Crateriforma conspicua: one gene and its partners. The protein of the gene in region 3 binds, or shares a complex with, the protein of the main gene of each other region. Links are inferred from orthologs where the notes say so. Each region holds a gene or a part of one and is shown on either strand. Other genes may lie near its edges.

Region 1 (10,622 bases), 3.2 Mb from region 3 along the record:
AAGGGCCTCGATGATTGTCGGCTGATTCTGTAAAGTCTGCGATCTGATCTTTTGGGGCCACAGCGCCGATACTGATTCGCCACCCGGGCCCAACGGGGCTGGGGCGGCCCGGTCGGGGCACCCACCACGAAGCCTCGCGCTGCTGAAAATCATCCGTGGCTTTTCCCGTCACCTCCGCGATAGAACGATAAAGAATGAGCAAGGGAGAAAAGTCAAACACCGGCGTGTTTGACATCGATCGCATCCGTCAAATCGTCCAGTTGATGGAACAGCACGAGCTTGGCGAAGTCGATCTTCAGCAAGGCGACGAAAAAATCAAACTGTGCCGTGGGGTTGCCCAGGCTGCCGTGCCCGTCGCCGCACCGGCACCGGTGGCGGCTGCACCGGCCGCGGCGCCTGCCGATGCATCGGCCGACACGTCGGGCACCATCACGATCAACGCGCCGATGGTGGGCACGTTTTATTCACGCCCCAATCCCGAATCGGAAACGTTCGTCAAGGTCGGCACGGTGGTCAGCCCCGATACGGTGTGCTGCATCGTCGAAGCGATGAAGGTCTTCAACGAAATCCCCGCCGAATGCAGCGGCAAGATCGTTGAAGTGTTGGCCCAAGACCAACAAGCCGTCGACTTTGGCAAACCGTTGTTCCGTGTCCAACCGCTGGACGGTTGAAGCAAAACCTGACGTTCTATGTTTAAGAAAATTCTGGTCGCCAACCGCGGCGAAATCGCGCTGCGCGTCATCCGCGCTTGTCGTGAAATGGGCATCACCAGCGTCGCCGTCTTCAGTGACGCCGACCGTGATTCGATGCACGTCCAATTGGCCGACGAAGCGTACTGTGTCGGTACCGCCCGCAGTGCCGACAGCTATCTGCGGATCGATCAAATCATCGCGGCCGCAGAAGTTTCCGATGCCGACGCGGTCCACCCGGGCTACGGCTTTCTGTCGGAAAACGCCCACTTCAACGAAGTCTGTCGGGAAAGCGGATTCGAGTTCATCGGCCCCAGTGCCGATGCGATGCGCAAACTGGGCGACAAAAATACCGCCCGGTCGATCGCCATCGCCAATGAAGTCCCCGTCGTTCCGGGCAGTGACGGGTTGATCGAATCGGACGACGTGGCACGACAGACCGCGGCGGAAATCGGCTATCCCGTTTTGATCAAAGCCACCGCCGGTGGTGGTGGCAAAGGCATGCGGATCGCCGAGAGCGAAGACGTTCTGGCCGGCGCACTGAAAGCCGCCCGAAACGAAGCCGCCGCCGCATTTGGTAACGGTGGTGTCTACCTGGAAAAGTTCATCGATCGGCCACGCCACATCGAAGTCCAAGTCATCGCCGACACCCACGGCAACGTTTGCCACTTGTTCGAACGTGATTGCAGCGTCCAGCGTCGGCACCAAAAGCTGATCGAAGAAGCACCCTGCAGCACGCTGACCCCCGAACGTCGTGACGCGATCTGCCAGGCGGCGGTACGCATGATTCGCGGGGCCGATTATGCCAACGCGGGGACCGTCGAGTTCATCGTTGACCAAAACAACGATTTCTATTTCATCGAAGTCAATGCTCGGATCCAAGTCGAACACCCGGTCAGCGAACTGGTCGCCGGCGTGGACTTGATCAAAGAACAGATCCGCGTGGCCACCGGCCAGCCGCTGTCATTCAAGCAAGAGGATCTGGTCTGCACCGGGACGGCGATCGAATGCCGCATCAATGCGGAGAATCCGGATCGCGGTTTCCAGCCGTCCCCCGGTCGAATTGAATCGATGTTTGCCCCCGGCGGGATGGGCGTCCGTTTCGATTCGCACGTCTATGCGGGCTACACCGTTCCGCCACACTACGATTCGATGATCGGCAAGCTGATCGTGCACCGTCCGACGCGTGAAGAAGCGATCGCGACGATGCGGCGTGCTTTAGCAGAACTGCAGATCAAGGGCATTTCCACCACGGCTTCCTTCCATGATGTCGTGCTGGGCCACCCCGAGTTTGTGGCCGCGACCATCGATACCAAGTGGGTGGATCGCGAGTTCCAAAAACCCTGATTGATCGGTCGTGATGCGATCGATCTAAAATCGCTCGGTCGACGCTTCGGTGTCGGCCGAATCAGATCCAGCGGCGTCCAACGCGGCGATCCATTCTTGCGGCTGGTCACCGAAGTCTTTGCCGGTCGCGTCACGCAGCGAATTGACCGCCAAACGCTGGGTCGACGGGTCGCTGTCATTCAGTGCGATGCGCAGTGCGTCCACGGCGACCGGAGATTGAAATCGTCCGAGTGCGGCGATCGCGGAATTGCGGACATCATCATCGGGGTCGGCGTTGACCGTGGTGGCCAACAGCCGCGCCGCTTCCTCGTCACCCCGTTTACCCAGCCCACGACAAGCTTCCATTCGGACTTTGAAGTCGTCGTCATCCAGGCCCTTGCGTAACAGGTCCAGTCCGTTGGCTTCGTCGGCACGGCCCGCGGCGACGACGGCCAACCGCCGCATTTCCGCGCTGGGGTCGTGTTCGTAAATCTTGTCCAGTTCACTTAGCCAATACTGTTGGCGATCGGCGGTCATCCGGGCGATGCCACCAGCGACGTCCTGCAGTTCTTGGTGTCTTTCAAAATCGGTGATGCCCAACTGGCGGTCGTCACGCCATTCTTTCATCACAAAGTACGGATTGACCTTTTTCAACGCGTACAGCGGTCCGTCGTGACAACCCGGCGCGATCGTCATGATCGTGCCAAGCAGAACGGCGGATCGTATCGCGAAACCGAGGCGAATGGCCTTAGCAGGACGACTCGGTTCGATTCGGCTGCGGATCATGCGTGAATCAAGGCTCGTGAAGGAACGCGTCAGGGAAGGTCCGATGCCAAGGCAACGCGACCGTTTTGCGATGTAGCAAACCACGATGGCTGCCTCCAAGGGCAGTTTCTCGGCAACTGTGAAACTGCCAGTTTCCGCAACTGCTGGGATAGGCACCGAATGCGGGCCGGCGCAATCCCCCCGCCCAATCGATCCATTCCGATCAGTTGGCCCCATCGGATTGCCTTCCCATGGTTTCTAAATGAACGCACGCGCCATGTGCTAACAGTCAACGGCACAGTTTCCATAGAGCCGGACGAATCGCGATCTGGGTATTGCGTCGACGAATCAATGTGACTTGGCAGAGTTGTGGTTTGGGACGACGTGAATCCGTTGCGATGTGGTGTTTCGGCACGAGCAAACTGATGGGGGCATCATGGCACTTTCCATTCACTCCAACCGTTGGACGATCTTTGCGCTGTTGATCGCGTCGGCTTGGATTGCATTCATCGCCCAGGCGCCAAGGGTGCAATCCGCCCACGATTCCATCGCTTCACGTTCGTCCAACGTCCGTGTCGATCCCGCTGGGGCGGACTTTCCCGAGTCGGTCACAACCGAGACGCATTCGGGCCAGCGCGTTCCAACATCCGACAGCGTGAATACCCACGATCGGATCACGATTCATGTGGGAACGTCCACATCGATGACCGGGCCATGCGCTGATTTGGGTAATTCCGTGTTGGACGGGATTCGGGCCTCGTTCCACCAGGCGAACGCCGAAGGCAAGCGGTATCGATTTCAAATCACGGCGATGGATGATGCCTATGATCCTGCCAAAACGGCGTCGAACACGAAACGGTTGCTGGCCGATCCGACAATCTTGGCGGTGATCGGCAATGTCGGAACTCCGACCGGCGTGGTTGCCGCGACGATGTGTTGCCAGACAGACACGTTGTTTTTCGCACCGATCTCGGGCGCGCAGATTCTGCGAACCGAAGGGACGCAGACGCTTCAGCATTTTCGCGGCAGCTATGAAGACGAGGTGTTGGCGTCGATCAACGCGATCCTTCGCTACAGCGACGTTTCCGCCGACCAGATCGGCTTTTTCTGTCTGCGGGACGGACTCGGGATGGCGGGATTCAAAGCCGCCTGTCAAGTATTGGAGCAACACGGTGGTATTCCCCCGCACCACATACCGGTCGGGTTGTACGCCAGAGATTCATTGGCCATTCAAAACGGTTTGGCGGACCTGCTGAATCACCAGCGACCGCCGAGAGCGATCATCGTGGGCGCGTCAACCGACGCGGCGAAAGAGTTTGTGTCCCATGCGCGACGCCATGGCTATCGCGGCTGGATCATCTGTATCAGCTTCGTCCAAACGGATTCGCTGGCACGTGTCATCGCCGTCGACGACCGTCGAGTGATCGCGACTCAGGTGGTCCCCGATCCGCTTTCAAACCACGCTATTGCGATCCGGTATCGCGACGCGTTGAAAGACTTCTCGCAAAAATCGCATCCGAATCCCGCATCATTCGAAGGCTATTTGCTTGGATCCGCATGGGTGCATGCCGTCGAATCATTGGAAGTCCATCCCAACCGGAAATCGGTGGTTCAGGCCGTTGAAAACATTTTCGCGGGGATCACACCGGTTCCCTGGTTGGAAGAATTCCGCAGTCCGCAAAACCCCGATGGCAAGCGGATTTGGGCCACCCGACTGACGTCATCGGGAGTCCAATATGAAACGTGGGATCAGATCTTTGCATCGGAGGCGTTGTGATGCATCGAGTCATTCCCCCCCACAAACTCATTACGGCCATGCTACTGGCCGGGGTCGTCTCGGGAATCATTCTGCTGGTCAGCTGCGTGGTGACGCTTCAGCGGCTGAACGACCAACGTTTGCAAGCGGCCGAAGCTGAGATTCGGGCACGCGAGCTGGTCGATCAGACCCAGCGTTTTCGCAGTTCGATTGAAAGCATCGCCCTGCGTCCCGAGCGGCAAGATTGGGAACAGGTCGGCGGTCAAGCAGAAAGGGAACGTGATCAACTGCGCGAAGCTTTACAGTTCGTCGATTGCGGCCAGCAGCATCGTCCCGACGACTGCCAGTGTCAGAAGCTTTACGAATCCTTGGATGAAATCGTTCTTGAAATCCAAGGCTTGGGGCGATCAAGCAAGGTTCTGCGCGGCGATTTGCAAGTGCTGAAGCAACAGTTTTGTGTCGCTCGTGATGCTTTACTGCGAATCCGTACCGCCGCTGAGTCCGTCGAAGGACGCTACCGTTTGAATGGCAGCATTTCGCCAGGAGATGAAAACCATCGCAACATTCAAACGATTGTTGTGGAATGCAGCGATGCCTTGCACTACATGGAACGGACGCAAGCTGCGTCGCACGTCAGTGAACTGCTTCGATTGCGTGAAGGCGCCTATCGACCATTGCTAATGCGTTTGGAGCTTTCGCTTCGACGGCTGGCCGAGTTAGAGGATGCCAAGGGGATCGCGACGATCGATGACTTTGCCAAACTTCGACAGGCTGTTTTTGATCATTCCCAATCCCCTGATTTGTTTTTTCACTCAGATTGCGACAGCATCTTCTGTCTGCGTTTCAAGGTGATCGAAAATCAAAAACAGATCGCTGCGTCACAGGAACGTCTGAGCGGTTTGTTGACGCAAGTCAGCACGAAGGTTGCAAACCGGCTGGTCACTCTATCCGGTGACGATTCCCAACGCGCCGGCAAGATGGGGAACCCATTGCAATCCGCCATTTGGACAATGGTCGTCTTGGGCGTGATGTTGTGTGTGACTTTTGTAGGGTTGGCGGTCGCAGTACGAAGTCTGTTGATCCGGACATTCGAAACGATCGAAGAGAAACGTTTGGAGGCGGAAAAGCTGGCGCTGGTGGCAAAGTACACGGTGAATTCCGTTGCGATCACCGACGAAAAAATCCGCGTCGAATGGGTCAACGAGGCGTTCACACGAAACACCGGGTACACCCTGGATGAAGTCGTGGGATCGTCGCCCGGCAAGTTTTTGCAAGGGCCGCTGACCGATCCGAAGATCATCCGAAGGATGCGCGCGGCGCTCCGCAAAGATCTCGGGTTTCGCACGCGAGTTTTGAACTACAAGAAGGATGGAACACCCTACTGGAACGACTTGGAAGTCAGACCCATTCGGGATCAAAACGGCGAAGTCACCAAATACATCAGCATCCAAACCAACGTCACTTCTCAGGTGGAAGCCGAACAGCGACAAGCCAAACTTCAGCAGGAATTGAAGCAACAGAAAACGTTGCTGGATACCATCGTCCAGCACATTCCGGCGGGGGTCATCGCGGCCGGACCTGACGGAAATGTCACTTGCTTCAACGCGAAAGCAGAAAAACTGCTGGGGGCAAGTCGTGATGACTTGAAACGTGTGGACCAAGTGGACGCAATCTGGCATTTCCAAGAAGACGATGGGAATGTGGAATCGGAATTCCAATCCCCGCTGGGTCGCGCGGTCAACGGCGAAGACATACCCAATCGTCAAATCCGTGTGCAGGTGGGCGGCGATGACCGTTGGCTGTTGCTGGGCGCCGTCGCGTTTGATAGCGAACACGTCAGCGGCGGTGTGGTGATCTTCAACGACGTAACGGAACAGGTCGCAACCGAACACGGCCAGCGGCAATCGCAAAAGCTGGAAGCCATTGGCCAGCTAGCGGCCGGAATCGCTCACGAAATCAATACACCGATGCAGTACATCGGCGACAACATTGATTCGTTGGCGGAATGGATGGACGAGTTCGGTAGGTTCTTGGAACAAACCACCGATGGCGGCGATGATGATGACGTCGATCGACGTGATTCGACGGATCTGCCGGCACAGCGAATCCAACGATTGCAACAAATGGTCGCCGAAGCGTTGCAGGATTGTCGCGAAGGATTTGATCAAGTGACCGGCATCACTCGCGCGATGAAGGAGTTGTCGCACCCGGGTGAAGCAACCTATCAGTGGGCCGATCTGAATCGGCTAGTCGTCGGCGCCATCACACTGTCAAAAAATCGCTACAAGTATCACGCCGAGTTGGTGAAAGATCTGGAAGCCGATCTTCCAGAAATTCAATGCCGGTCGGCCGAAATCAGTCAAGTCGTTTTGAACTTGGTTGTCAACGCTTCCGATGCGATCAGCGAACGTCTGGAATCCGATGATTCCCACAGCGGTGTGATTCGAGTCGAAACGCGCCGGCAAGATGATCAGGTCATCTTGCGTGTCAGCGACAACGGTTCAGGGATGGACCAAGCCACCATCGAACGCATTTTCGATCCGTTCTTTACGACCAAAGACGTCGGCAAGGGGACGGGACAGGGATTAACGATCTCGTATGACATTGTGGTGGCAAAACATCAAGGCACATTGCTGGTCGATAGCGAACCGGGTGTGGGAACGACGTTCACGGTTGCCTTGCCTATTGAACGTGAAAACGATGGTGAATCGGAAGCCTACTCGCGGGACCTTGGTGATCCAGACATTTGGCTGGACGAAGATCCGAACGTGTTGGATTCATTGGATGATGCCGACGATCTGATCATCACCTGAACAATCCAAATGGAAACAAACAAAAAAAATCGGCTGTTTTGTCGAACCACAGATGGGGTGAATGAAAGATGAACGATCGAGTCTTATTCGTCGACGACGAACAAAAAATGCTCGACGCGGTGGCGCGTCGCTTCGAAGGGACGTTTGAAATTCATACGGCTTCGTCGGGGGCGATGGCGCTGCAGATGATGGAGCATCAAGACCCGTTCGGTGTTGTGATCTGTGACATGCGAATGCCGCAGATGGACGGTTTGCAGTTGATCAAGGAAGCACGGAAGAAGTTCCCCGACAGCATCTACATGATGCTGACCGGAAACCAAGATTTGACGACGGCATGCAACGCGGTCAACGTCGGCCAAGTGTTCCGGTTGCTTCACAAGCCGTGTCACAGTTCGGTGCTGCACCGCGCGATCGAAGATGGTTTGATGCAATTCGATTTGCTCAATGGTCGCGAAGATTTGCTGCGCCGGACCTTCGGCGGTGCACTGACCGTATTGACGGAAATCTTGGAATTGACGCATCCCATTGTTTTCCAGCGTTCCCACACCGTGATGCGGTTCGTCGACGAATTGGCGGATCAGTTGGGCCTGGGCAAACCTTGGGACTATCGCGTCGCCGCATCGCTGGCCAACATCGGCCGCGTCGTCGTGGGCGAACATGACCAAGACCGGACCGACACCTATGGTGTTTGCATCGATTCGGAAGCCGAGATCGCTGGTCGCTTGATCGCCAACATTCCGCGTTTAAACGATGTGGCGGAAATCGTTCGCCGGCATCCCAATGCCAGCCGAATTCCCGATCATCCCGAACAGTCCCGCGAAACGCGAATCGAAGCCGGGGCTTTGTTGCTTCGTACCGCGATCGTGTACGAGTTTCATTTGCGAAGTGGGCTGAAGCCTGACCGAGCTTTGACTCAACTGACGCATGCGATCCCGGGGCTTGCCAAGTCCGTGTTGGACGCTGCGGCAAGGTTGGATGTGTCGGAGTTCTCGGCACCCGACGACGAAAGACCGGATGTTGAGATTCGACCTTATGCACTGAAGGAAGGCATGATCCTGGCGCAAAACGTCCAAACCCGCGATGGTTCCCTGCTGTTGTCCAAGGGGACCCGGTTGAGCCAAGCGTTCATTGAACGTTTGCAACAAATGGCGATTCGCGACGATCTGCGGCCGCTGTTTGTCCAGGCCATTGTGGAAACCCCCGAGGCGTCGGAGGAATCCAAACCGAACGCAGCGGATGAATCTCAGGGACAAAGCGACGGCGATACGAACGCGGATCACGCTTCGGCCGATTCATTCAGTGGTGCCGACGAACCGGTTGCTGCATCGATCTAGCCGTGTAACGGTGGGTCAATCAGATGCGATCGCGGCCAAGACCTGTTGCGCCGCTTCGATCGTCTGGTCGATCATCGCTTCGGTATGCGTGCGGCTGAAGAACAACGCTTCGAATTGGCTGCATGGCATGTAGACGCCTTGGCCGATCATGCCCCAAAAGTACTTGGCGAACCGATCGCGATCGCATTGGTCGGCATCGTCCCAGCTGTTGACCGGTTGATCGTGAAAGAACAGCGTCATCATGCTGCCGACTTGTTGGACTTGGTGGGGAATCTCGGCCGACGTTGCCGCCGCGTCCAATCCATCGGCCAACTTTTTGCCCAGGCGTTCCAGTTGTTCGTAGGGCGGTTGGCGTTTCAAAATTTCCAGGGTCTTACTGCCTGCGGCCACTGCCACCGGATTGCCGCTTAAGGTTCCCGCTTGAAAGACTTTTCCGGCGGGCAGCACCTGATCCATGATGTCCTTTCGGCCGCCGTAGGCGCCCAGCGGCATGCCACCGCCGACGATTTTGCCAAGCGTCGTCATATCGGGGGTGATCCCATAGCGTTCTTGTGCACCGCCGTAGGCCAAACGGAATCCGGTCATCACTTCATCAAAGATCAGCACGCATCCGTCATCTGCGGTTAGCCGTCGGACTTCTTTCATGAAGGCTTCGCTGGCCGGGACGCACCCCATGTTTCCGACCACCGGTTCCATGATCACGGCTGCGATTTGGCCGGGATGATCGGCAAAGCACTGTCCGATCGCATCGACGTCGTTGTATCGCAGGACGATGGTGTCGCGGCTGGCGCCAGCGGTCACACCCGGGGAATCGGGCGTGCCCAAGGTTGCGGCGCTGCTGCCGGCGGCGACCAAAAGACTGTCGACGTGGCCGTGGTAGTTGCCGGCAAACTTGATGACTTTCTCTCGACCGGTGGCGCCACGTGCCACGCGAATTGCGCTCATCGTCGCTTCGGTGCCGCTGTTAACCAGACGCACCTTTTCGATCGAACCCACCGCATCGATGATCTGTTGCGCCAGCACCGATTCGGCTTCCGTGGGGGCGCCATAGCTGGTCCCACGCGATGCGGCTGCCGTGATGGCATCGATCACTTCGTCTTGGGCGTGACCCAAAATCATCGGTCCCCATGAACCGATGTAGTCCAAGTACCGATTGCCATCGATGTCAAATAGGTGCGGGCCTTTGGCGTGATCGATGAACAGCGGTGTTCCGCCCACGGCGCCGAAAGCTCGTGCGGGACTGTTCACCCCACCGGGCATCAGTTGTCGTGCGGATTCGAAGGCGGCGCGACTTTTTTCGCCGGCGGCGGCTGTCAATGAAATCGATGTCATGTCGTGGGAACCGTGCAGTGATTGCAGTGAATGTCAGGCGTTGAAGTTTTTGGTGTGGCGGTGACGAATCACAGGTTGGACGAACGTTCTTGTTCGATCATTTCTCTGGCGCCTGATTCGATCAACCGGTTCGCAATGTTAGTGGCCAACTGGATCGTCGCTTCCGCATCGGGCGAATCCAATTCACCCGTTTCGTCCAGACACTGTTGGCCGTCATGTGACAAGACACGAGCGTGGACGTTCATGCGATCGTCAACGATGGTTGCCAACACGGCGATGGGCGCCAAACACCCGCCGTGCAATTGCGACAAGATGGTTCGTTCCGCTGTCACACACAGCCAACTGTTGGGATCGTCCAGTTTTGAAACCGCATTCGATGTCGTCGTGTCACCGGCGCGAACTTCGATACCCAGAGCACCCTGCCCCGGTGCCGGCAGCATCTGTGAAAGCTCAATCGTTCGACGCGGCAGGTCGTCCATCTCCAGCCGACGGATGCCGGCTTCGGCCAACAGGATCGCATCGAACTCGCCGCTGTTCAGTTTGGAAAGACGGGTTTGGACGTTGCCACGGATCGGCCGAATGTCCAAGTCGTTTCGCAGTGCTTTCA
Region 2 (10,643 bases), 3.2 Mb from region 3 along the record:
CATCACCAGCGGATTCCGGAATGATCACGAACGGATTGCGTGGTTCGCCCGTGGGGTCTTGGACCAGGGATGCAGACCCCTTGATTTTGACCTGATAGGTTTCCGGGTCGGCACTGGACCAGCGGTCGCTGCCTTCGTACCGGGCTTGGATGTGGATCAAATCCGGGCCACCGGCGAACAGCCCGTCATCAGGTTCGGCCACTCGAAACGCGACGACCTTTTTCGGCGGCTCGTCGGGTGATGCGGCGGAGGCCAACCGCGACGATGACAAGGCGGCGACGACTGACAGAAAAACGACGCGGGCCGTCGTGATATTCATGGGGGTCCCCAAGGCGTGATCGTGCTTTTGCCTCCCAGTGTAGATCAGTCGGCCGGGTTGATTTCGAGCCGGTCGCCGGTCGATGCTCCGCTGCGACAGCGGGTCGTCGCGTCGGCGAATACGTCGGTCAAGCACGGGCAAGACGCCACGGCAATGGGAAACTGGCTTTACACAGGGGGTGGGGATCGGGATAATACGGGGCTTTGAAACCGAAGGCCTTTTCCGCTGTCCGCGGCGGAAAAGGTTTCTTTTTTGTCCGAAAGGAAAGATGGATGCACGAGACCGTTCCCATGACGCGGGAGGGTTACAACCGTTTGAAAGCCGAAATCTCTCGCCTGGAAAACGATGAGCTGCCCGTCATTACCGAAAAGCTGGCTGCCGCCCGCGAGGAAGGCGACCTGAAGGAAAACGCCGAATACCATGCCCAGCGTGAAAACCAGGGCATGCTGATGGCGAAGATCAGCGAGCTGAAAGACAAGGTCGCTCGGGCTTCGATCGTTGATACGTCGCAAATGCCCAAGGACGAGGTCGCTTTCGGCTGCACCGTCACCGTCGAAGACTTGGCCTACGGTGACGAAGAAGAGTTCACTCTGGTCGGCACCGGCGACGAAGATTACGACACGAACAAGATCCTGGTGACCAGCCCGCTGGGCCAAGGACTGATCGGCAAAAAGGTCGGTGACACCGCGGAAGTCGAAGCGCCGGCCGGCATGCTGAAGTTCAAGATTCTGAAGATCAAGTACGAATCCTAAACGGCTGGATATTCTTTCACGGGCGTTTTTGCCGTCCCATCAAAAAGGGCTCCGAGGTCGTCATGACCGCGGAGCCCTTTTGCATTGGACTGGGGGCAGGCGTTTCGATCCGCTGACCGATCCGGTACTAGCGGGCGACAGGTTCGATGTTGGTGGTGATGTCAAAGCCCATGTCGCGGATCATGTCGTAATCGGCTTGCGGCGGTTGCCCCTTGGTCGTCAGGTAATCGCCGACAAACAGGCTGTTGGCCACGTACAGGCCCATCGGCTGCATGTGACGCAGGTGAATTTCGCGGCCACCGGCGATGCGGATTTCGCGATCCGGGTTGACGAACCGGAACATCGCCAACGCTTTCAAGCAATCGTTGGGCGACATCGCTTGGGTGCCTTCCAATGGCGTGCCGTCGATGGCGTTCAGAATGTTCAGCGGAATGGAATGCACGCCCAGCTCTTTCAAGTCGAACGCCATCTGCACGATGTCGTCGTGGGATTCGCCCATCCCGATGATCCCACCGCTGCACATTTCCATTCCCGCGTCGCGAACGTTTTCCAGCGTTTGCTTGCGGTCTTCGTAGGTGTGCGTCGAACAGATGTGACCGTAATAGTTTTCGCTGGTGTTCAGATTGTGGTTGATGCGATCAACACCGGCGGCAAACAAACGATCGGCTTGTTCGCGGTCCAGCAGCCCGAGGCTGGCGCAAATGTCCAAGTCATACTTGGCTTTGATTTCCGGCACGATGGATTCGACCGCGTTCATTTCGCGTTCGTTCGGGCCGCGAGCGGAGATAACCAGGCAATAGGTTTTCGCGCCCCGTTCATGCGCCAGCTTGGCCGCTTCCATCAAGCGATCGCGCTGCAGAATGTTGTACTTGGGAACCGGCGCGTTGCTGACCTTGGACTGGCTGCAGTAGCTGCAGTCTTCCGGGCAGAGTCCGCTTTTCGCGTTCATCAGAAAGTACAGCTGAACGGTACGGCCGAAATGCTTTTGGCGGATCCGGAAACCGGCGGCCATGATCGCCGGGACGTCCAAGTCCGAAGCGTTGATGATCGCCAACGCGTCTTCACGGCTGATTGTTTCGCCGGCCAGCACCGAGGAGGCCAGTGAGTCATAGAAACCGGGTTCCGCCATCGGCTTGGCGTTGATCGCCACGTCGGAATCGGTGGAAACGGGAGGCAGGGTCTCCGGGGTGGCCGCGTCGGTGGTCGACATGATCTATCGGGCTCGCTGAATTCGATGAACAGGATCGGGGACGCCGTCCATGACACGATTTCTGGGGCGCGACCGGACGTTTGGTTCCGCAAAAAGCGGATTCGTATCGGTCGGCCCATCGCATCGGGCGGGCTTTTGCATCTGCGGTGCAGATCGTTCAACATGGTGGCCCTTGGCCGACAATTCAGCAAGAGCGGCCGACCGTCGCGAACCCATTTGTGAACCGTCTACGTTGGATCCCACCGAACCTGATCGAAGTCCCCAAGCGGGGCCCCAAGCGTGGACGTTGCGTCTGGGGTGTCTGGCCGAACTGGCATCGGCATCCGCCCCGGCGTCCGCGTCGGATCGTCCACTGGGCCGCCGCGACCGAGTTTTGGTGCGGACATCGCGGGGCGTGGAGCTGGGGGAACTGGTGTCGCCGGTGAGGTGGAATTTCCTACAAGGGCGTCAAGCCGGTCCCTCGCCCCGAATACTGCGCCGCACCACACCCCAGGACGAATTGCTGATTCGACGCTTGGATCGGCATCGATGCGAAGCGGTGGAGGCCTGTCGCGACGCGATCCGATCGGCGGGGATCGTCGCGACGCTGTTGGACGTCGATCACTTGTTCGACGGCGGGACGCTGTTGCTGCATTTTTTGGGCGACGTTCCCGAGCAGATCGACGCGATCACCGGCGACATCGTGCGACAATATGAAGCAGTGGTTCGCACGGGTGAATTTGCCGAATTGCTGGAAACCGGATGCGGTCCAGGGTGCGGCACCGACGCCGCCAAAGGTTGCGTCGGTTGCGTGTCCTGTGCCGCCCACGCGGCCTGTCGCACGGCCCGCTGAATCGGCGTTGGTGCATGACGCCGATTCGTCAGGGTTTGACGACGAAGTTCACCAGACGTCCGGGCACGGCGATTTTCTTGACGACCGTTTTCCCGTCCACCAGCGATTGGACTTTGTCGTCATTCAACGCGGCTTGGATCATGTCGTCCGGTTTGGCATCGGCGGGGACGTTGATCTTGGTCTTCACCTTGCCGTTCAGCTGGACCGGGATCTCGATGGTTGATTCGCGGATCGCATCTTCGTCCCAGGTCGGCCAGGTGGCATGGGCGATCGAATCATCGTGCCCCAGGCGGTTCCAAAGTTCCTCGGCCAAGTGTGGGGCATAGGGCGACAACAGAACGAGGAACGAATTCATCGCTTCGATCGGTCGTTCGTCTTGGCGGGTGAAGAAGTTGGTGAACTCCATCATCCGTGCGATCGCCGTGTTGAAGCTGAGCCCTTCGGTGTCTTCGGTTACTTTTTTGATCGTTTGGTGAAGGACACGGTTCTGTTCTTCGTTGCAGGGCTGGTCGACTAATTCGGCACACAGTTGATCGTCATCGGATTTCGCATCCACGATCATTCGCCAAACGCGATCCAAGAAGTTTCGCACGCCGCCGACGCCGGACATGTTCCAGGGCTTGGTGGCTTCGAGTGGTCCCATGAACATTTCATACAGGCGCAGCGAGTCGGCACCGTATTCACGCACCACCGCGTCAGGGTTGACGACATTGCCACGACTCTTGGACATCTTGTCGGCTTTGGCGATGACTTCGATGTCGGTGCCTTTGACGAACAACTTGCCTTTGCGTTTTTCCGTCGCATCATCGTCAAGGTCGTGGCCGTCGGTGCTTCGCAACACCAACGTCTTGTCGTCTTCTTTGCCTCGCACCGCTTCGATGCCAACGTCGGCCAGGGGTTTCTGGTGCTGTTGGGCCTGATCTTCGCTCAAGTGAAATTGTGCTTGGCCCAAGATCATGCCTTGGTTGACCAGCCGTCCGAATGGTTCGGCGCAGGTCACGTGTCCGCGATCGTACAGGACCTTGTGCCAGAACCGGGCGTACAACAGGTGCAGCACGGCATGTTCGGCACCGCCCACGTACAGGTCGACGGGCATCCAAGCCTTTTCCAGCTCGGGGTCGATCATGCATTGGTTATTTTTCGGATCGATATACCGCAGGTAATACCAGCAAGATCCCGCCCACTGGGGCATGGTGTTGGTTTCGCGTCGGAAACGTCGTCCGTCCAATTCGACGATCAACCAGTCGTCGTCGGCCTTGGCCAGCGGCGGCTCGGGGCGGCCGTGGGGTTTGAAGTCTTCCAGTTCCGGCAGCGTCACCGGCAAGTCTTCGGCCGGCACGGTGCGTTTGCGGCCGGTCAATTCGCCGGCTTCATCGATTTCATGAAGCACGGGGAACGGTTCGCCCCAGAAACGCTGGCGGCTGAACAACCAATCGCGAAGCTTGTAATTGACCGCGGCACGGCCCAGGTGATCGCCGTCCAGCGATTCGGTCACGGCTTTTTTGACTTGGTCTGTCGTCTGGCCATCAAACGGGCCGCTGTTGATCGCCACGCCGGTGGCCGAAAAACAAGCCTTGCCCGCCAAGATGACTTCGCGCCGGGGATCATCGTCATCAGGCCGTACGACGGGAATCACTGGCAAGTCGAATGCTTGGGCGAAATCAAAGTCGCGTTCATCGTGCGCCGGAACCGCCATGATCGCGCCCGTCCCATAACCAGCTAACACATAGTCGGCGACCCAGATCGGAATCGGTTTTCCGTTGACCGGGTTGATCGCGTGCGATCCGGTGAAGACGCCGGTTTTGTTCTTGTCGCCTTCGGTGCGTTCCCGATCACTTTTGAAGGATGCTTGTTCGCAATACTTTTTGACTTGCGGCGATTGATCTTCGGTGGTCAATCGATCCCGCATCGGATGCTCCGGTGCAACGACCATGTACGTCGCGCCGAACAGGGTGTCGGGCCGAGTCGTGTAGACACGCAGGGCATCGGTGGGATCTGTCGGAAAGCCTGACTTGGCACGTTCGGTTTTCCAAGCGTCAAACTGGTCGGCCGGGCCGATGAAGAAATCGACTTCCGCGCCGGTGCTGCGTCCGATCCAATCCTGTTGCAGTTTCTTGATGCCGACGGGCCAGTCCAAATCGTCCAGGCCGGACAACAAGCGTTCGGAATACGCAGTGATCCGCAACATCCACTGACGCAGCGGGATACGTTTGACCGGATAGCCGCCACGTTCGCTTTTGCCATCGATCACTTCTTCGTTGGCCAATACCGTCCCCAAATCGGGACACCAATTCACTAACGCGTCGTCTTGATAGGCCAGACGATGATCGTCCTGGTACGATTCGATCACCGCATCACCTTGGGCGGCGATTTCCGCCGGGATCGGCAACTCGGAAATCGGGCGACCCTTTTGTTGTTCGTCGTCGAACCAGGTGTCGTACAGGACCAGAAAAATCCACTGGGTCCAGCGGAAATAGTCTTCGTCCGTCGTCGCGACGACCCGATCCCAGTCGTAGCTGAACCCCAGCATCTTCAATTGGCGTGTGAAGTTGTCGATGTTCCGTTGCGTCTGGATCCGCGGGTGTTCGCCGGTGCTGATCGCGTGTTCCTCGGCGGGCAATCCGAACGAATCGAAACCGATCGGGTGCAGCACGCTTTCGCCGCGCAGCCGTGCGAACCGTGAAACAATGTCCGTCGCCGTGTAGCCTTCGGGGTGACCGACATGCAGACCGTCGCCGCTGGGATAGGGGAACATGTCCAGCACGTAGCGTTTGGTCCCGCCGGGCAAACGTGGCGTGGCGAACGTGCGATGGGTCAGCCAGTATTCTTGCCAGCGGGGTTCGATTTCGGCGGGGTTGTAACGCGGCATCGGTATCGCAGTCGAGTCGTCGGGAAACAGGGGATCACGGCGGAGCGTCGGCATTGCCGCCATCGCCCGGGGGCGATGGATTCGGCGGGCTCGGCAACGCCAGGGCATCGCGAGGCGGGATTCTAGGTCAACGTCGTGGAAGCTTCCATGACCGGGCAATCGCCGCCGGGGGACCTACGTTTCACCGCAATCGACGTTGACAGCGGTCCACGGCGGCTGTTATCCCGCGATTGACGACCGGATCCGTCCCTCTTTCAGCGATCCCTTTGTGGCCAAATCGGCGAACCCGCCGGAGACATGTCCGCACAGGCGGTCGTGCCGTTGACCGACGTTTGTGACCGCCCGCCGGATGTGAACGTTCGGCAGCGACGGATCCCCCCACCGACCAACCAGGCTTCATCGCCAGCGTTCTTTTTGCGGGAAAAGAACGCCATCCGTGCCTGCCAAAGGTTTCGCAGCCGCGTGACCTTTGGTGTACGGACGTGCCAGGATCACCGCGCGACGATTACTGGGTCAATCGTCTCGACAATGACCTGCGGCGATGAAGTCACGACGCACCGGGGTGCGCTACGACGTGCCCCGGTGCGGGGATACAATCGCCAGCATGCCGACCAACGATCCCCAGCGCGAAGCCGCGACTGACGACGCAGCGTCTGACGAACAAGTCAACGCCGACGCAGCCACCGACGTCCAAGCCGGAACCGACCCCGAATCCGCGTCGCAGGGTGCCCAAGGCGATCTTGCGGGCGATCCCGCCGATGAAGTCCTGCCGGGCGATGACACGGGGTTGGACGACGCTCCGCCGGTGACCGTCCAGGATGAACGACGACGGCGGCGCCGAAAGAAACAGTTGGCCGTGGCCGTCGCGGTGATCGCGGCGGTGATCGCGGTGGTTGTGTTCTGGGGCGGCGAATCGCTGGATGTGATGCCGGAAACGACGGAGGAAGTTCCCGCGGCCCAGCGCTTTCACGCTCTGGTCGAACAGATTCGTGCCGAAGATCTGCAATCCATCCACGTGACCGAATTCGAGGTCACCGACGCGATGTGTCAACAATTGCGGGGCTTGGACAGTTTGCAACACGTGATCTTTGACCAAGGCAGCATCGGTGACGAAGGCTTGGCGGCGATCGCGTCGTTGCCCAAGTTGCAGCACGTCCGCTTGCGATTGTCGCCGATCACCGACCAAGGCTTGGCGTCGCTGACCGAGTGTTCCGATCTGTGGCTGATCAATCTGCCGCACAGCCGGGTGACGGCCGATGGTGTCGCCCAGCTGGGCAAACTTCCGCGGTTAAGACAGCTGCGTTTGGGAACCGATCGAGCGGGCAATGACATTTGCCGCGCGATCGCCGGTTTGACGTCGCTGCGTGGCATTCACCTGATCGGCATCGGGGTGACCGACGAAGGGATGAAGTTGATGGCGGAAATGCCCTACCTGGAATCGCTGTATTTGGACGATTCCGCGGTGACCGATGTCGGATGGCAATGGCTGTTCGACACCAAGCCACAGTTGCACGTGCACGTCGATCAGCAGCACCACGATCGCGACCCCCACGCCCATCGCCACGACTGATCGGCGGCCGGCCATCGCGTCGAATCCCATTCGCACAGACTTGGATCGACGCGCCCGAACCGTCATGATTGGCGGCATGAATGCGAAAGCCCCCCACGCCGATCGTTTGCGCTCTTTGCGTCAGTCCTTCGAAACGCACCAAATCGATGCGTTGTTGGTGACCGACGAAATCAATGTCGGATACTTGTCCGGGTTTACCGGCGACAGTTCGTACCTGTTGGTCGGAACCGGCGAAGCGACGCTGTTGAGTGACCGACGATACGAAACACAAATCGCCCAGGAGTGTCCTCACTTGGCCGCCGCGGTTCGGCCGCCCTCTCAATCAATGCCGGACTTGCTGGCGGAGGTCTTCGCCGGATCCTGTTACCGTCGCGTCGGCGTCGAATCATCCAGCGTCACGTTGGCCCAGTGGGACGCTTGGCAAGACCGTTTGGCCGATGCCGAGCCGTCGATCCAGTGGGTGCCGACCGCGGGCGTCGTCGAAGCGTTGCGGCAAATCAAAGACGAATTTGAAATTGGTCGGATCCGCCAATCCATCGACATCGCCGAACGAGCGTATGTTTCGGTGACCAGCCGTTTGACGCCTCGGATGACCGAACGCGAAGTCGCCCATGACTTGGAATCCGTGATGCGGACCCTGGGGGCATCGGGGGTCAGTTTTGAACCCATCGTTGGTGCCCAGCCCAGTGGTGCCCTGCCCCATTATCGGCCCGATGCGGTTCCGCTGGGCGATGCCCCGACGCTGTTGATCGACTGGGGGGCTTTTTATCAAGGCTATGCCAGCGACCTGACGCGGACGCTGCATCGTGACGCCGCTAGCGATGCGTTTCGTCGCGCCTACGACGTGGTTTTGGCAGCTCAATTGGCGGCGATCGAACGCATCAGCGATGGCGTCGCTGCCAGCGATGTCGATGCGGCTGCCCGCAATGTGATCGAAGCGGCGGGAATGGGCGACGCTTTCAAACACGGCTTGGGACACGGCATCGGGCTGCAGATCCATGAATCCCCCCGGATGGCGTCGGTCAGCCCGCAGGTGTTGTCCAGCGGGATGGTCGTCACGGTTGAACCCGGCGTCTATTTCGAGGGTGAATTCGGCATCCGAATCGAAGATGACGTCTTGGTGACCGATTCCGGGTGCGAAGTGCTGACGCGATTGCCCAAGGGCCTCGATGATTGTCGGCTGATTCTGTAAAGTCTGCGATCTGATCTTTTGGGGCCACAGCGCCGATACTGATTCGCCACCCGGGCCCAACGGGGCTGGGGCGGCCCGGTCGGGGCACCCACCACGAAGCCTCGCGCTGCTGAAAATCATCCGTGGCTTTTCCCGTCACCTCCGCGATAGAACGATAAAGAATGAGCAAGGGAGAAAAGTCAAACACCGGCGTGTTTGACATCGATCGCATCCGTCAAATCGTCCAGTTGATGGAACAGCACGAGCTTGGCGAAGTCGATCTTCAGCAAGGCGACGAAAAAATCAAACTGTGCCGTGGGGTTGCCCAGGCTGCCGTGCCCGTCGCCGCACCGGCACCGGTGGCGGCTGCACCGGCCGCGGCGCCTGCCGATGCATCGGCCGACACGTCGGGCACCATCACGATCAACGCGCCGATGGTGGGCACGTTTTATTCACGCCCCAATCCCGAATCGGAAACGTTCGTCAAGGTCGGCACGGTGGTCAGCCCCGATACGGTGTGCTGCATCGTCGAAGCGATGAAGGTCTTCAACGAAATCCCCGCCGAATGCAGCGGCAAGATCGTTGAAGTGTTGGCCCAAGACCAACAAGCCGTCGACTTTGGCAAACCGTTGTTCCGTGTCCAACCGCTGGACGGTTGAAGCAAAACCTGACGTTCTATGTTTAAGAAAATTCTGGTCGCCAACCGCGGCGAAATCGCGCTGCGCGTCATCCGCGCTTGTCGTGAAATGGGCATCACCAGCGTCGCCGTCTTCAGTGACGCCGACCGTGATTCGATGCACGTCCAATTGGCCGACGAAGCGTACTGTGTCGGTACCGCCCGCAGTGCCGACAGCTATCTGCGGATCGATCAAATCATCGCGGCCGCAGAAGTTTCCGATGCCGACGCGGTCCACCCGGGCTACGGCTTTCTGTCGGAAAACGCCCACTTCAACGAAGTCTGTCGGGAAAGCGGATTCGAGTTCATCGGCCCCAGTGCCGATGCGATGCGCAAACTGGGCGACAAAAATACCGCCCGGTCGATCGCCATCGCCAATGAAGTCCCCGTCGTTCCGGGCAGTGACGGGTTGATCGAATCGGACGACGTGGCACGACAGACCGCGGCGGAAATCGGCTATCCCGTTTTGATCAAAGCCACCGCCGGTGGTGGTGGCAAAGGCATGCGGATCGCCGAGAGCGAAGACGTTCTGGCCGGCGCACTGAAAGCCGCCCGAAACGAAGCCGCCGCCGCATTTGGTAACGGTGGTGTCTACCTGGAAAAGTTCATCGATCGGCCACGCCACATCGAAGTCCAAGTCATCGCCGACACCCACGGCAACGTTTGCCACTTGTTCGAACGTGATTGCAGCGTCCAGCGTCGGCACCAAAAGCTGATCGAAGAAGCACCCTGCAGCACGCTGACCCCCGAACGTCGTGACGCGATCTGCCAGGCGGCGGTACGCATGATTCGCGGGGCCGATTATGCCAACGCGGGGACCGTCGAGTTCATCGTTGACCAAAACAACGATTTCTATTTCATCGAAGTCAATGCTCGGATCCAAGTCGAACACCCGGTCAGCGAACTGGTCGCCGGCGTGGACTTGATCAAAGAACAGATCCGCGTGGCCACCGGCCAGCCGCTGTCATTCAAGCAAGAGGATCTGGTCTGCACCGGGACGGCGATCGAATGCCGCATCAATGCGGAGAATCCGGATCGCGGTTTCCAGCCGTCCCCCGGTCGAATTGAATCGATGTTTGCCCCCGGCGGGATGGGCGTCCGTTTCGATTCGCACGTCTATGCGGGCTACACCGTTCCGCCACACTACGATTCGATGATCGGCAAGCTGATCGTGCACCGTCCGACGCGTGAAGAAGCGATCGCGACGATGCGGCGTGCTTTAGCAGAACTGCAGATCAAGGGCA
Region 3 (10,671 bases):
GTTGGTCGTCGGACGATTCGTTTGGGGGGACAGACATGCCGGAATAGATTACAGACGGAATTTGATTTCAGAAGACCTGGGTGGGCCCGGGATTGCAAAAGCCCGGTAATTATCAGCTGGTCACGCCCAGAACGTTAAAGAACCACTGCCAAAGCACGTCGAACAAGAACAACGTGGTGGCCAGGAAAAAGATCGTAAAGATGACCACGATCGACGCGCGGATCAGTTCGTCCTTGCTGGGCCAACTGACCTTGTTCATCTCCGCTTCGACGGCGATCAAAAAGTCAGCGAAACGGGGCCAGTTCACCAGGCGAAAACCGAACCACAGGCCGGCAACCAAAACCACCCCCGGGACAACGGTGGGCCAGTAAGACCCGGCCGTCATCATCGACTTCATCGTCGAATTCAATTGCCAGGCTCCCAGCCCGACGATCACCCAGATCGCCAGCGCGGTCGCTTGGCGGACGATCCGTCCTTGCGTGGGCTTGTAAACCGACGCCTGGAACAGTTCGCTGATCAGAGGACTGTTATTGGCTTGGGCGATATCGCGGGACATGCATCCGCTCCCTGGGAAAGCCGTTGCGTAGTGATGTGGCGATGGTGGGTCCGAATCGCCGGACGCGTCCTTGCTGACGACCAAAATCCTTGCTGACGACGAAAATGTTTCGACTTGGCGACGATTCTTGTGTGGCGACGAACGGTCAGGGTTTCGGCACTGGATGACACGAACCGATCGCGTCGTCCATCTTCGTAAATGTGATTGATGCTAGTGGTGGGCTCGCATGCGGGGTGCACCGCACGAACCCTGGTCCCGCATACCGCACGGACGAAAACCGGACCGGAACCATAACCGGACCGACCTTCGCATCGACGGGCTGCAAAAAACGCAGACCGCCAAGTCGGGCGACGGGTGGGCACCGAACGTCTGGAACCGAGGGAACAGACGCCGGCACGTATTAGCAGGGGCGGAGGGACTCGAACTCTCAACCGCTGGTTTTGGAAACCAGTGCTCTAACCAATTGAGCTACACCCCTGGGTGAATCCGATGGAATGCCAGCATTCCGCAGCAGATTCGATCGGCCGGTGGGCCGTTTGTTGGCGACGGTGCGTCCATTACTGGACCAACGCCCGCGTGCAATGCCAGGATTGCGGATCGCAAAAACCTTGAACGCCCATCGGATGTCGGGCGTCCAAGGTTAACCGTTGGATCAAGATTTCGGAAGCGCTACCGGGATCGGCCTTGTCTTCCGACGCCCCGATCTACTCGACGATCTTGGTCACGACACCACTACCGACGGTACGGCCGCCTTCGCGAATCGCGAAGCGTACACCGTCGTCCATGGCGATCGGCTTGTGCAATTCGACGGTGACCTTGACGTTGTCACCGGGCATGCACATTTCGGCGTCGACCAAGTTGGCCGTTCCGGTGACATCGGTCGTACGGAAGTAGAACTGCGGGCGGTAACCGCTGAAGAACGGGGTGTGACGTCCACCTTCGTCCTTGCTCAAGCAATAAACTTCGGCTTCGAACTTGGTGTGCGGGGTGATGCTGCCCGGCTTGGCCAAGACCTGACCACGCTGGATTTCTTCACGCTTCACACCACGCAGCAGGCACCCGACGTTGTCGCCGGCGCGGCCTTCTTCCATTTCCTTGCGGAACATTTCGACGCCGGTGCAGGTCGTCTTGGTGGGCTCTTCGGTCAGACCGATGATGCTGACTTCCTCGCCGACCTTAATTACGCCGCGTTCGATCCGGCCGGTAGCAACCGTACCACGACCTTCGATCGAGAAGACGTCTTCGATGGCCATCAGGAACGGCTTGTCTTCTTCGCGAGCCGGTTCCGGGATGAATTCATCCAGGGCGTCCATCAGTTCGCTGATGCACTTGCTGGCTTCCGGATCGTCGGGCTTGTTGTAAGCCGGCAGAGCCGAACCACGCACGACCGGGACATCGTCGCCGGGGAACTTGTACTTGGTCAGCAGTTCGCGGACTTCCAGTTCGACCAGTTCCAACAACTCTTCGTCGTCGACCAAGTCGCACTTGTTCAAGAACACCACGATGTAGGGCACGTCGACCTGACGGGCCAACAGCACGTGTTCCTTGGTTTGCGGCATCGGGCCGTCGGCGGCCGACACGACCAGGATGGCACCGTCCATTTGGGCGGCACCGGTGATCATGTTCTTGACGAAGTCGGCGTGGCCGGGGCAGTCAATGTGAGCGTAGTGACGCTTGTCGGTCTCGTATTCGACGTGAGCAACCGCGATGGTCACCGTCTTGGTCGCGTCACGAACGGTACCGCCCTTGGCGATATCCGAATAGCCTTTCGCTTCGGCCAAGCCCTTGGCGGCTTGGACGGCGAGAATGGCGCCAGTCGTCGTCGTTTTACCGTGGTCAATGTGGCCAATCGTCCCAACGTTAACGTGGGGTTTGGTCCTTTCGAATTTGTCCTTAGCCATTCTGGTTCACCTGCGATCACGATCGTTCACACCACTATCACCGCCGAGATACGCTCAGTGGTAATCCTCCCGAATGCTGTCCGTGTTCACACCCACGGGGTCGTCAGCAAACGTTCGGCCGTGCGAGACCGCTTTAATTCTGTCTATCTCTGTCGAAACGAAACAAAACGTACATCCGGCGACGGCGCGTCGACAGCGGCACCGGCCTATCAAAGCCAGTTCCGCCGTGACCCGGTCGGTCACCATCAAGAGCTGCTGATGGGATTTGAACCCATGACCTCATCCTTACCAAGGAGGCGCTCTACCCCTGAGCTACAGCAGCATGTTTCGGCGTTCGATGCACCGCCGCTCGCGCGACTCCGCCAACCCCCGCCCTGCAAACCGAACCGCCAAAGCAAATAACCTCGGACGTCCGGTGGGCGAATCGGCGGAACCGATCGATCGAAATACACCTGGGCCAAAGCGGGTGAAGGGAATCGAACCCTCGTATTCAGCTTGGAAGGCTGCTGCACTACCATTGTGCTACACCCGCGATTTGCAACCACAAGCCGGACAACCGGCCTGGGCCACTTGCCCCCGTCGCTGGGCATCAACCGGCATCGAAGAAATCGACACGACAGACGACGCAATCACCGACGGGCTCATTCAGTGGGGGCTGCAGGATTCGAACCTGCGTAGGCATAGCCAACGGATTTACAGTCCGTCTCCTTTAACCACTCGGACAAACCCCCGAATTGTTCAAATCGAATTGATTGTTTCTTCTCGGTTGCTACCCGTCTTAATCCGTATCTTTTCTGTTCTTGTTTCCAACGTCTTTTCTTTGGCCTACAACCAGCCAGAGCCGAATTGCACGCACGTTGCCGTGGCGCAAAGGCCGGGCCAGCGGCCACCAGCGTCTGTCGTTGTTGTAGAGCCAGCGGAGGGATTCGAACCCACGACCGGCTGATTACAAATCAGCTGCTCTGCCAACTGAGCTACGCTGGCCTTGTAGAAAGGGCAGAGTGTAGCGATCCGGCCCGAGGCGACAAGACGGAATTGGCCCCTGTGACTTCAATTCCGGTTGGTTTTTTGGGCGAATATTTCGCCCCCGGTTCTAGAACGACACTTTCAGACCGTCTTGGGCGATCATCAGTTCGCCATAAAACGTTTTCCGGATTTTCTCCGAGTCCACCGGATCGACACTTTCGTCCAGCGGGTTGATGTGGGTCAGCAGCAACCGTTGCGGACGAATCAATGCGGCCAGTTCGGCAATCCGGCTGGTCCAACTGTGTCCGGTTTTCTCGGCCCACTGGCGATGCGTGTCGCGAAAATAGCATTCGTGAACCATCAGATCCGGCACCGATGCGGCTGCCCCGGAACCCGCATTGGCCGCAATACCACCCGCTGTATCGGCGTCCCCACCGAACCAGGTGATGTCCTGTGGGTCGGTCAGCCCCGACGTGTCGGTGGCATAGACCAAACGCTTGGCCTGGCAAGATGCGACGGCCGGCCAGTCCAGCCGATAGGCGACCGAACCGCCGGGATGTGGCTGGCGACGCCAAGACACCGTCGCACCGGCGGCAGAAAATTCGGGGGTGTCGTCGATCGTCACCCACTGAACATCCAAGGGAGCGGGAAAAATCAAATCCGCGAACAGATGCGTCTGGATGGCGTCCAGCTTGGCCGCTTCACCGAAAACACGCACCTGATCCACCGGCCGTCCGGCGACGGAACGACAATGCAAAACATCCAGCAAGAAAGTCAGACCGGCGATGTGGTCCAAATGGGCGTGGCTGATCAAGATGTCCAGGTGATCCGTCTCGATCAATTCAGTCAGCCGAAACAGCCCCGTGCCGGCATCCAACACCAATCCACACTGGGGCACGCAGTAACAAGACGTATGCCGGGACCGGTTGGGGTGATACCCGGCGGTCCCCAGACAGTGAAAATCCATCGGCTTATCAGTCGCCCCAGCGAAATACCTAATTTGCAACACCGCCACGACGGCCCGGCCGAACGCGACCGACCAGTCTAGCATGCCCCGGAGCCGGTTCGACCTGACGCCGGCCCGACGAGGCCTGGTCCACGGTAGTCGCTGGCCGATGCCGGGGCGAAGCCCGATTTGCAGCAGCATTTTTGAAAATGCTTTGCTAAAGTGGCTGACTTGTCGATTCCCAACGATCCGTCCGAGTGTCCATGGCCACAGCGAGTCCGAATTTGTCTTCGACGCCCCGAACGCCTGACGCGTCCGTCGATCCGCCCAGCATGCCGCGAAAACGAGGCGTCCCGGAAGGCCTTTGGCTGAAGTGCCCGGGGTGCGGAGGATCGATCTATAAAAAGGAAATCCAACAACGGCAGAACGTCTGCCCGAAATGCGAACACCACTTCTATGTGTCCGCCAGCGAACGAATCGAACAAGTGCTGGACGAAGGCACGTTCGAGCCGATGAACGACCAAGTTCGATCGGTCGACCCGCTGCAATTCGCCGATCGCCGTCCCTATGCCGACCGGCTGGTCAGCGAACAGAAACGAACCGGGCTGTCCGATGCGGTGGTCACAGGCACGGGCATGGTCCGGGCACGACGCGTCGCGTTTGCCGTGACCGACAGCGCATTCATCATGGGCAGCATGGGCAGTGCGGTCGGCGAGCGACTGGCCCGCCTGGTCGAACACGCCACTGCCCACAACCTGCCCCTGATCATCGTCAGCGGTTCCGGTGGTGGTGCTCGAATGCACGAAGGCATCCTGTCTTTGATGCAGATGGCCAAGGTCACCGCGGCCCTGGCCAAGTACGACGAAGCCGGCGGGCTGTTTATCAGCGTCCTGACAAACCCAACGATGGGCGGCGTGGCGGCCAGCTTTGCGTCGCTGGGCGATTTGGTGTTCGCCGAACCCAAAGCGTTGATCGGATTCGCCGGGCCGCGAACGATCAAGGCGACGATCGGGATCGAACTTCCTGCGGGATTTCAGACCAGCGAATTCTTGCTGGAACACGGCTACGTCGACCGTATCGTCGAACGAAAGAACCTGAAAACGGAAATCGCGCGGGCGATCGACTACTGCGGCAAGTAGGCTGGCCGCGACTGATGATCCGAATCCATTCTTGGCACCAGAATCAACGCTATGGGTCTGTTTGATTCCATCCGGAACGCTTTCGGTTCCTCTCAAAAGCACCAGGTCATCGACGTCGACACCCGTTACGAACGGATGCGGACCAGTGCCGTGGGCACGATGAGTTCCTTCTACGTCGCCAAAGACCATAAAACCGATCGCTTGGTCGGCGTCAAATTGCTGGACATCGAAAAGCACGAGCAATTCGAGGCTCGGTTCAAGGGCCTGAAGAAGCCCGGCGAAGCCGAAATCGCTCTTTCGATGCACCATCCCAAGATCGTCGAAACGTATGAAGCCGGCGTCACGCCCAAGGGGCAACCGGTGATCATCATGGAGTACATCGAGGGGCCGAGCCTGCAACAGATCATTGTCAAAAAGCAGCGACATCTGATCGCCGGCATCGAAACGACGTTAATTCGTGACATGGCCGAATCGCTGAAATACGTCCACGACCAGGGATATATTCACCGAGACATCTGTCCGCGGAATTACATCTGCTTGCCCGACATGAGCGGGCTGAAGCTGATCGATTTTGGCTTGACGGTCCCCGCAACGCCGCCCTTCATGGCACCGGGAAACCGGACGGGGACGCCGTTGTACATGTCGCCAGAAATCGTGCGGCGTCGGCCGACGGATAAGCGGGTCGACATCTTTTCGCTGGGCGTGACGTGTTACTGTCTGTGCACAATGCAGCATCCCTGGCAGGGCGAAGTCGTCACAGGCAAAGCGGCACTGCAGCACGACACGACCGAACCCACACCGATCCTGGAACGGGCCCCCGACCTGGACCCCAAGCTGGCACGTCTGATCATGCACGCCTTGCAGCCCAGCGTCGAAAAGCGGGTCCAATCGATCGACCAATTCTTGGCCACCCTCCGCACCATCGCGGCCTGAAACTCCCACGAACAATACGCGCCCCCCAACTCCTCAATAGGGGCCACCCATATTTGTTTGTCTTTTCAGAGTCTCAAAAGGGGCCACCCAGATTTATTTGTCTTTTCCGCCGATGACGGGTACGATCAGTCGGTTCGACAGCCAGAATTGGGGATGGATTGATGCCACGAAAACCACGCTATGAAGTCGCGGACCCTGCTCAGGTGCAGGTCTTTCACGCGGTACAACGCTGCGTCCGCCGGGCGTTTTTGTGCGGTGAAGACCCGCTGACTGGCCGATCCTTTGAACACCGGCGACAGTGGATCCGGGACCGCCTGGAGTTCATGGCAAGCGTCTTCGGCATCGACTGCTTGACCTATTCGGTCATGAGCAACCACTTGCACTTGGTGCTTCGAAGTCGTCCGGACGTTGTCGCTGCATGGAGCGACCAGGAAGTGGCCGGTCGGTGGTTGCGGTTGTTTCCGGCTCGCCGGCGTCCGGATGGTTCAGCCGAACCGCCGACCGAGGCAGACATCGCGGCGCTGGTGAATCATCCGGAAGTTCTGGCCGAACGTCGACGACGACTGTCGGATGTCAGCTGGTGGATGCGGTGTGTTGCCGAGTTCATCGCCAGACGTGCCAACCGCGAAGACGAATGCACGGGCAGGTTTTGGGAGGGGCGATACCGGTTGCAAAACCTGCTTGACGAAGCCAGTTTGCTAGCCTGTGCGGCCTATGTGGATTTAAATCCGGTGCGTGCAGCGATTGCCGAAACACCAGAATCAAGTCCTTACACCGGAGCGAAAGATCGCATCGATGACCTGCCGCAGCAACCGAGTCGACTGCGGCCAAGCATGCATGAGTGGGAACGAAGTCGCCGGCGTCGCCACAGTGGATGGATGAGCCCGGTAGAGATCAATGAGGCGAAGGACCCGGTTGGTCCCTGTGTCGAGAAATCGGGGCGGCGGGCGAGTTCCAAAGGCTTCTTGGGGATATCGCTGGTTCGATACCTGGAATTGCTCGACTGGACCGGTCGGCAACTTCGGTCGGACAAACTGGGGTCAATACCGAAACACTTGGCTCCGATTCTATCCCGCATCGGCGTCGACACTCGGGGGTGGTGCGATGTGGTTCGCCGCTTCGGCCGCGTCTTCAAGCGTGCGGCGGGAACGCCAGAAAGCCTCGCACGTGAAGCCGTGCGGTGCGGCCAACACTGGATGTGTGCACCGGACAACCCACTGGGACTCTGTTCCGACTAGCGGCACGGCGCCGACCGGCCGCTGCCGAGCAGCAAGCGAAATCTGAATCCGCTCGATGTTGAGAGCGAGCGGTAACACTGCGCTCCCGGTCCGCTTCCAGAGCTTCGCCTAGGCTGTTTCATTGCTTCCAAGGGAGAAAATCCGGCATCCCGGTGGACCAGCCCCTCCAGCCAACCGCCCCCCCACGCCGACCGCAGCCCCTTTCAGGCCCCCCTACCGGAAAACGCCACGCAATGGCAGCCGCAGCATGACTGTGCTTCGTGTAATTAATGGGTGGCCCTTATTAAGCTCCCTCGATGTTGAGAGCGATCGGTAACACTGCGCTCCGGGTCCGCTTCCAGAGCTTCGCCTAGGCTGTTTCATTGCTTCCAAGGGAGAAAATCCGGCATCCCGGTGGACCAGCCCTTCCAGTCAACGGCTTCTACGACACCTCCGGCCCCCCCCTTCCAAGCCTTCGAACGAAAAACCGCTGCAAACTGGTGGCAAAGCGACAAACGTGATCGACAATATTTATGGGTGGTCCTATTTGAGAAGCGGCGTAGGGAGCCGGACCGTCGGCTGGGGGATACATGCCGCGACAACTGGTCTGTTCGGCAAAAACGGCCCGCGGCCGTTTCAAGCTAGGCAAGCTTGGCTTTTCGGGTTGAATTCGTTGACACGAAAATTTCGCCGTAATTATACTCCCTGTGGATGCACGGCCCCCGCAGCAATTGCGTGGCGGGCCGCCGATCAGTCTTTTCTGCCCCCACCGCCAATTCTTTGCTCGGAACCCATTCCTCATGAATCTTCTCGGGAAGGCGCTGACGTTCGCCGTGTTTGCCTTGAGCATTGTGTTCATGGTCGTCGGGCTTGCCGTCAACGCATCACACCGCAACTGGCGCGACGTCGTGCTGGGCCCTGGCGGCTTGAAACAGCAAATCGAAACCGTTGAAACCACCAACGATCAACTTCGCGATTCGGCTCAGCGAACCCAAGCGGCTCTAGACCGCGAACGCGCCGCCCGCCGCACCGCTCTGGCTGCCTTGCAGACTCAGCTGAACCAACTGCAACAGGAATTGGTCCAAAGTGCGGCCGACGTGGAAGCCCTACGTGCGGCCAATACGGAGCTGACCCAGTTGGACCGTTCTCGTGCGGCCGACTTGGAAGCCAAGACCGAAGAAATCACTCGACTGCGGGCCGCTCTGGTCAAGGAACGCGAGGACCGCGACACCCTGTTTGCCAAATCGCTCGAGCTGACCGACTTGCTGAACCGCGCCCGCGGCACCGTTCAAAACCAAAAGCAACGCAACGATCAGCTTCGCACCCAAGTCACCCGTCTGCAGGAAGTGGTCGAAGCCAAGGGCATTGACGTCAACGCACCGCTGGACGGCGCACCGCCGGAACGAAACGGTGTCGTCTTGGTCGTCAACCGGCCTCGCAAACAAGTCGAAGTCAGCATCGGCAGCGACGATGGCCTGCGTCAGGGACACCTGCTTGACGTGACACGAAACGGTTCGTTCGTCACCCGCCTGCGTGTCGGTTACACCGAACCGGATCGTGCCGTCGCCGAAATCTTGTCTGACTACAGCAACCGAACCATCCAGGAGGGCGACCGTGTCGACACTACCTACGAATGAGCCCCCACGGAAACAGCCGCCGAACGTCTACACGGTGATGCTGATCCTAAGCACCGTCTTCATGCTGATAGCCGTCGTCGCGATGCTGATCGAAGCCGGCCGCTGGGCTCCCGATTACTGGAACACGCGGACGGCACAACCCAGCGTGATGCATATCGACGCCGACGCGGGAGCACATTTCCGCAGCTAGACGGCAAAATTTCCGCAGCTAGCCGGCAAACGCGCGAGTTAGCAAACGCACAGGTGATTCAGCCATCGGCGAAAGCCATGACGGTGAGCCGATCCCCGAATCAGCGAAACACAAAATTCCAAACAGGCGACCTTGCCCCAAGGTTGCCTGTTTTCGTTTTACAGGCACGCACAGATGCGGGCTTGCTTGGTCGTACCTCAAGACGCCCGCAACTTTTCCGCTTCGGCCTCCAGCGCGGCGATCTCTTCTTCCAACGCTTTGGTTTCTTCTGGATCATCGGCCTGCTGCTTCGAACCGGCCAATCTTGGGCGCAGTGTGCTTAGCTTCTTCTTAATGACTTCCAGTCGTTTTTTGGCTTTCTTATCCATCTCGATTCGTTTCGTGGTTGAGCCGGTTGGGAATCCGAATTCAAAACGTGGGGATCGCGTGCGACAACACGGTGGCGATGCGTCGACGATTAAAATTCCATCAACGCAACGGCAAAGTGGACGCCCAAAACCCACAAGGTCGTCCAAAGCACGGTCGCCGTGATCGCCTGGCTGACGTCAGCGGCGGACTGTTTGGATCGCAGACCTTGATAGTAGCTGATCACCGCGGTGCCCACACCGCACGCGGCGTTCTTTCCGAAAACCCAGCCCGCCCCCTTCGGCCAAAGGCCATCTTGCCCGCGAAGATTGCGGAAGAAGTGCTGGTCCCAAAAATAGGACGGGATGTCGGCATGTGTGGCGGAGAACGTCACCATGCTGATCAACCGCGCGGCAAAAAAAGCGATCCATTCCAACACAGGGGTGGCTACCAGAAAGGCCGCCAAAATTGGAACCAACAAATAAGCTTGCGGCCGAACACCCAGCGTCCGCATCGCATCGACCTGGCCGCCGTATCGCTTGACGCCCACGTCGGCGGCCACCGCGGCACCACAGCGAGCCGCCACCAAGATCGTTGCCAATACGGGAACCAAAATTCGATACAACGCGAACCCGATCGACGCCAACAATTCGTCGATCAACAACGGTTGCGTGTACAGTCGAAACGGCAGAAAGCGAAACGTGAAATAGGTCGTCGTGAACCCGGCGATCAAACCCGCGATGGCCAAATACACGCATGCCGATGGGCCGCCCACCAATCGCAAATAGTGCACAAAGAATCGCCCCGCCCATTTCCATCGCGGGAAAACTGGCAACACATC

Evidence for each region.
Region 1: the proteins of accD (region 3) and accC are in contact, whole or in part, in a solved structure (PDB 8UXZ), measured with the Escherichia coli proteins. The link is inferred for Crateriforma conspicua from one-to-one orthologs.
Region 2: the proteins of accD (region 3) and accB are in contact, whole or in part, in a solved structure (PDB 8UXZ), measured with the Escherichia coli proteins. The link is inferred for Crateriforma conspicua from one-to-one orthologs.

What each region holds. Positions count from the first base shown.
Region 1 is NZ_CP036319.1:4,841,182-4,851,803, reverse strand. Bases 1-2,862 are described here. They hold accC (acetyl-CoA carboxylase biotin carboxylase subunit), read left to right. Parts: upstream 1-689; coding sequence 690-2,036; downstream 2,037-2,862. Other genes in these bases: Mal65_RS17630 (HEAT repeat domain-containing protein), read right to left, coding at 2,061-2,711; accB (acetyl-CoA carboxylase biotin carboxyl carrier protein), read left to right, coding at 195-671; Mal65_RS17645 (M24 family metallopeptidase), read left to right, coding at 1-33. Also shown: Mal65_RS17625 (ABC transporter substrate-binding protein), read left to right, coding at 3,217-4,557; Mal65_RS17620 (PAS domain-containing sensor histidine kinase), read left to right, coding at 4,557-7,349; Mal65_RS17615 (response regulator), read left to right, coding at 7,418-8,683; hemL (glutamate-1-semialdehyde 2,1-aminomutase), read right to left, coding at 8,699-10,015; hemC (hydroxymethylbilane synthase), read right to left, coding at 10,084-10,622. UniProt on the Escherichia coli protein: This protein is a component of the acetyl coenzyme A carboxylase complex; first, biotin carboxylase catalyzes the carboxylation of the carrier protein and then the transcarboxylase transfers the carboxyl group to form malonyl-CoA.
Region 2 is NZ_CP036319.1:4,849,872-4,860,514, reverse strand. The notes cover bases 7,761-10,643. They hold accB (acetyl-CoA carboxylase biotin carboxyl carrier protein), read left to right. Parts: upstream 7,761-8,905; coding sequence 8,906-9,382; downstream 9,383-10,643. Other genes in these bases: accC (acetyl-CoA carboxylase biotin carboxylase subunit), read left to right, coding at 9,401-10,643; Mal65_RS17645 (M24 family metallopeptidase), read left to right, coding at 7,761-8,744. Also shown: Mal65_RS17675 (glycoside hydrolase), read right to left, coding at 1-319; transcription elongation factor GreA, read left to right, coding at 592-1,071; biotin synthase BioB, read right to left, coding at 1,199-2,200; Mal65_RS17660 (hypothetical protein), read left to right, coding at 2,514-3,113; leuS (leucine--tRNA ligase), read right to left, coding at 3,142-5,982; Mal65_RS17650 (leucine-rich repeat domain-containing protein), read left to right, coding at 6,587-7,552; more of Mal65_RS17645, read left to right, coding at 7,629-7,760. UniProt on the Escherichia coli protein: This protein is a component of the acetyl coenzyme A carboxylase complex; first, biotin carboxylase catalyzes the carboxylation of the carrier protein and then the transcarboxylase transfers the carboxyl group to form malonyl-CoA.
Region 3 is NZ_CP036319.1:1,627,691-1,638,361, reverse strand. The notes cover bases 3,694-6,604. They hold accD (acetyl-CoA carboxylase, carboxyltransferase subunit beta), read left to right. Parts: upstream 3,694-4,701; coding sequence 4,702-5,508; downstream 5,509-6,604. Other genes in these bases: Mal65_RS05975 (hypothetical protein), read left to right, coding at 6,603-6,604; Mal65_RS05980 (serine/threonine protein kinase), read left to right, coding at 5,560-6,441; Mal65_RS05990 (MBL fold metallo-hydrolase), read right to left, coding at 3,694-4,390. Also shown: transcription termination/antitermination protein NusG, read right to left, coding at 1-37; preprotein translocase subunit SecE, read right to left, coding at 113-556; tuf (elongation factor Tu), read right to left, coding at 1,261-2,457; more of Mal65_RS05990, read right to left, coding at 3,551-3,693; more of Mal65_RS05975, read left to right, coding at 6,605-7,679; Mal65_RS05970 (hypothetical protein), read left to right, coding at 8,459-9,295; Mal65_RS05965 (hypothetical protein), read left to right, coding at 9,273-9,485; Mal65_RS26370 (hypothetical protein), read right to left, coding at 9,683-9,853; Mal65_RS05960 (ABC transporter permease), read right to left, coding at 9,943-10,671.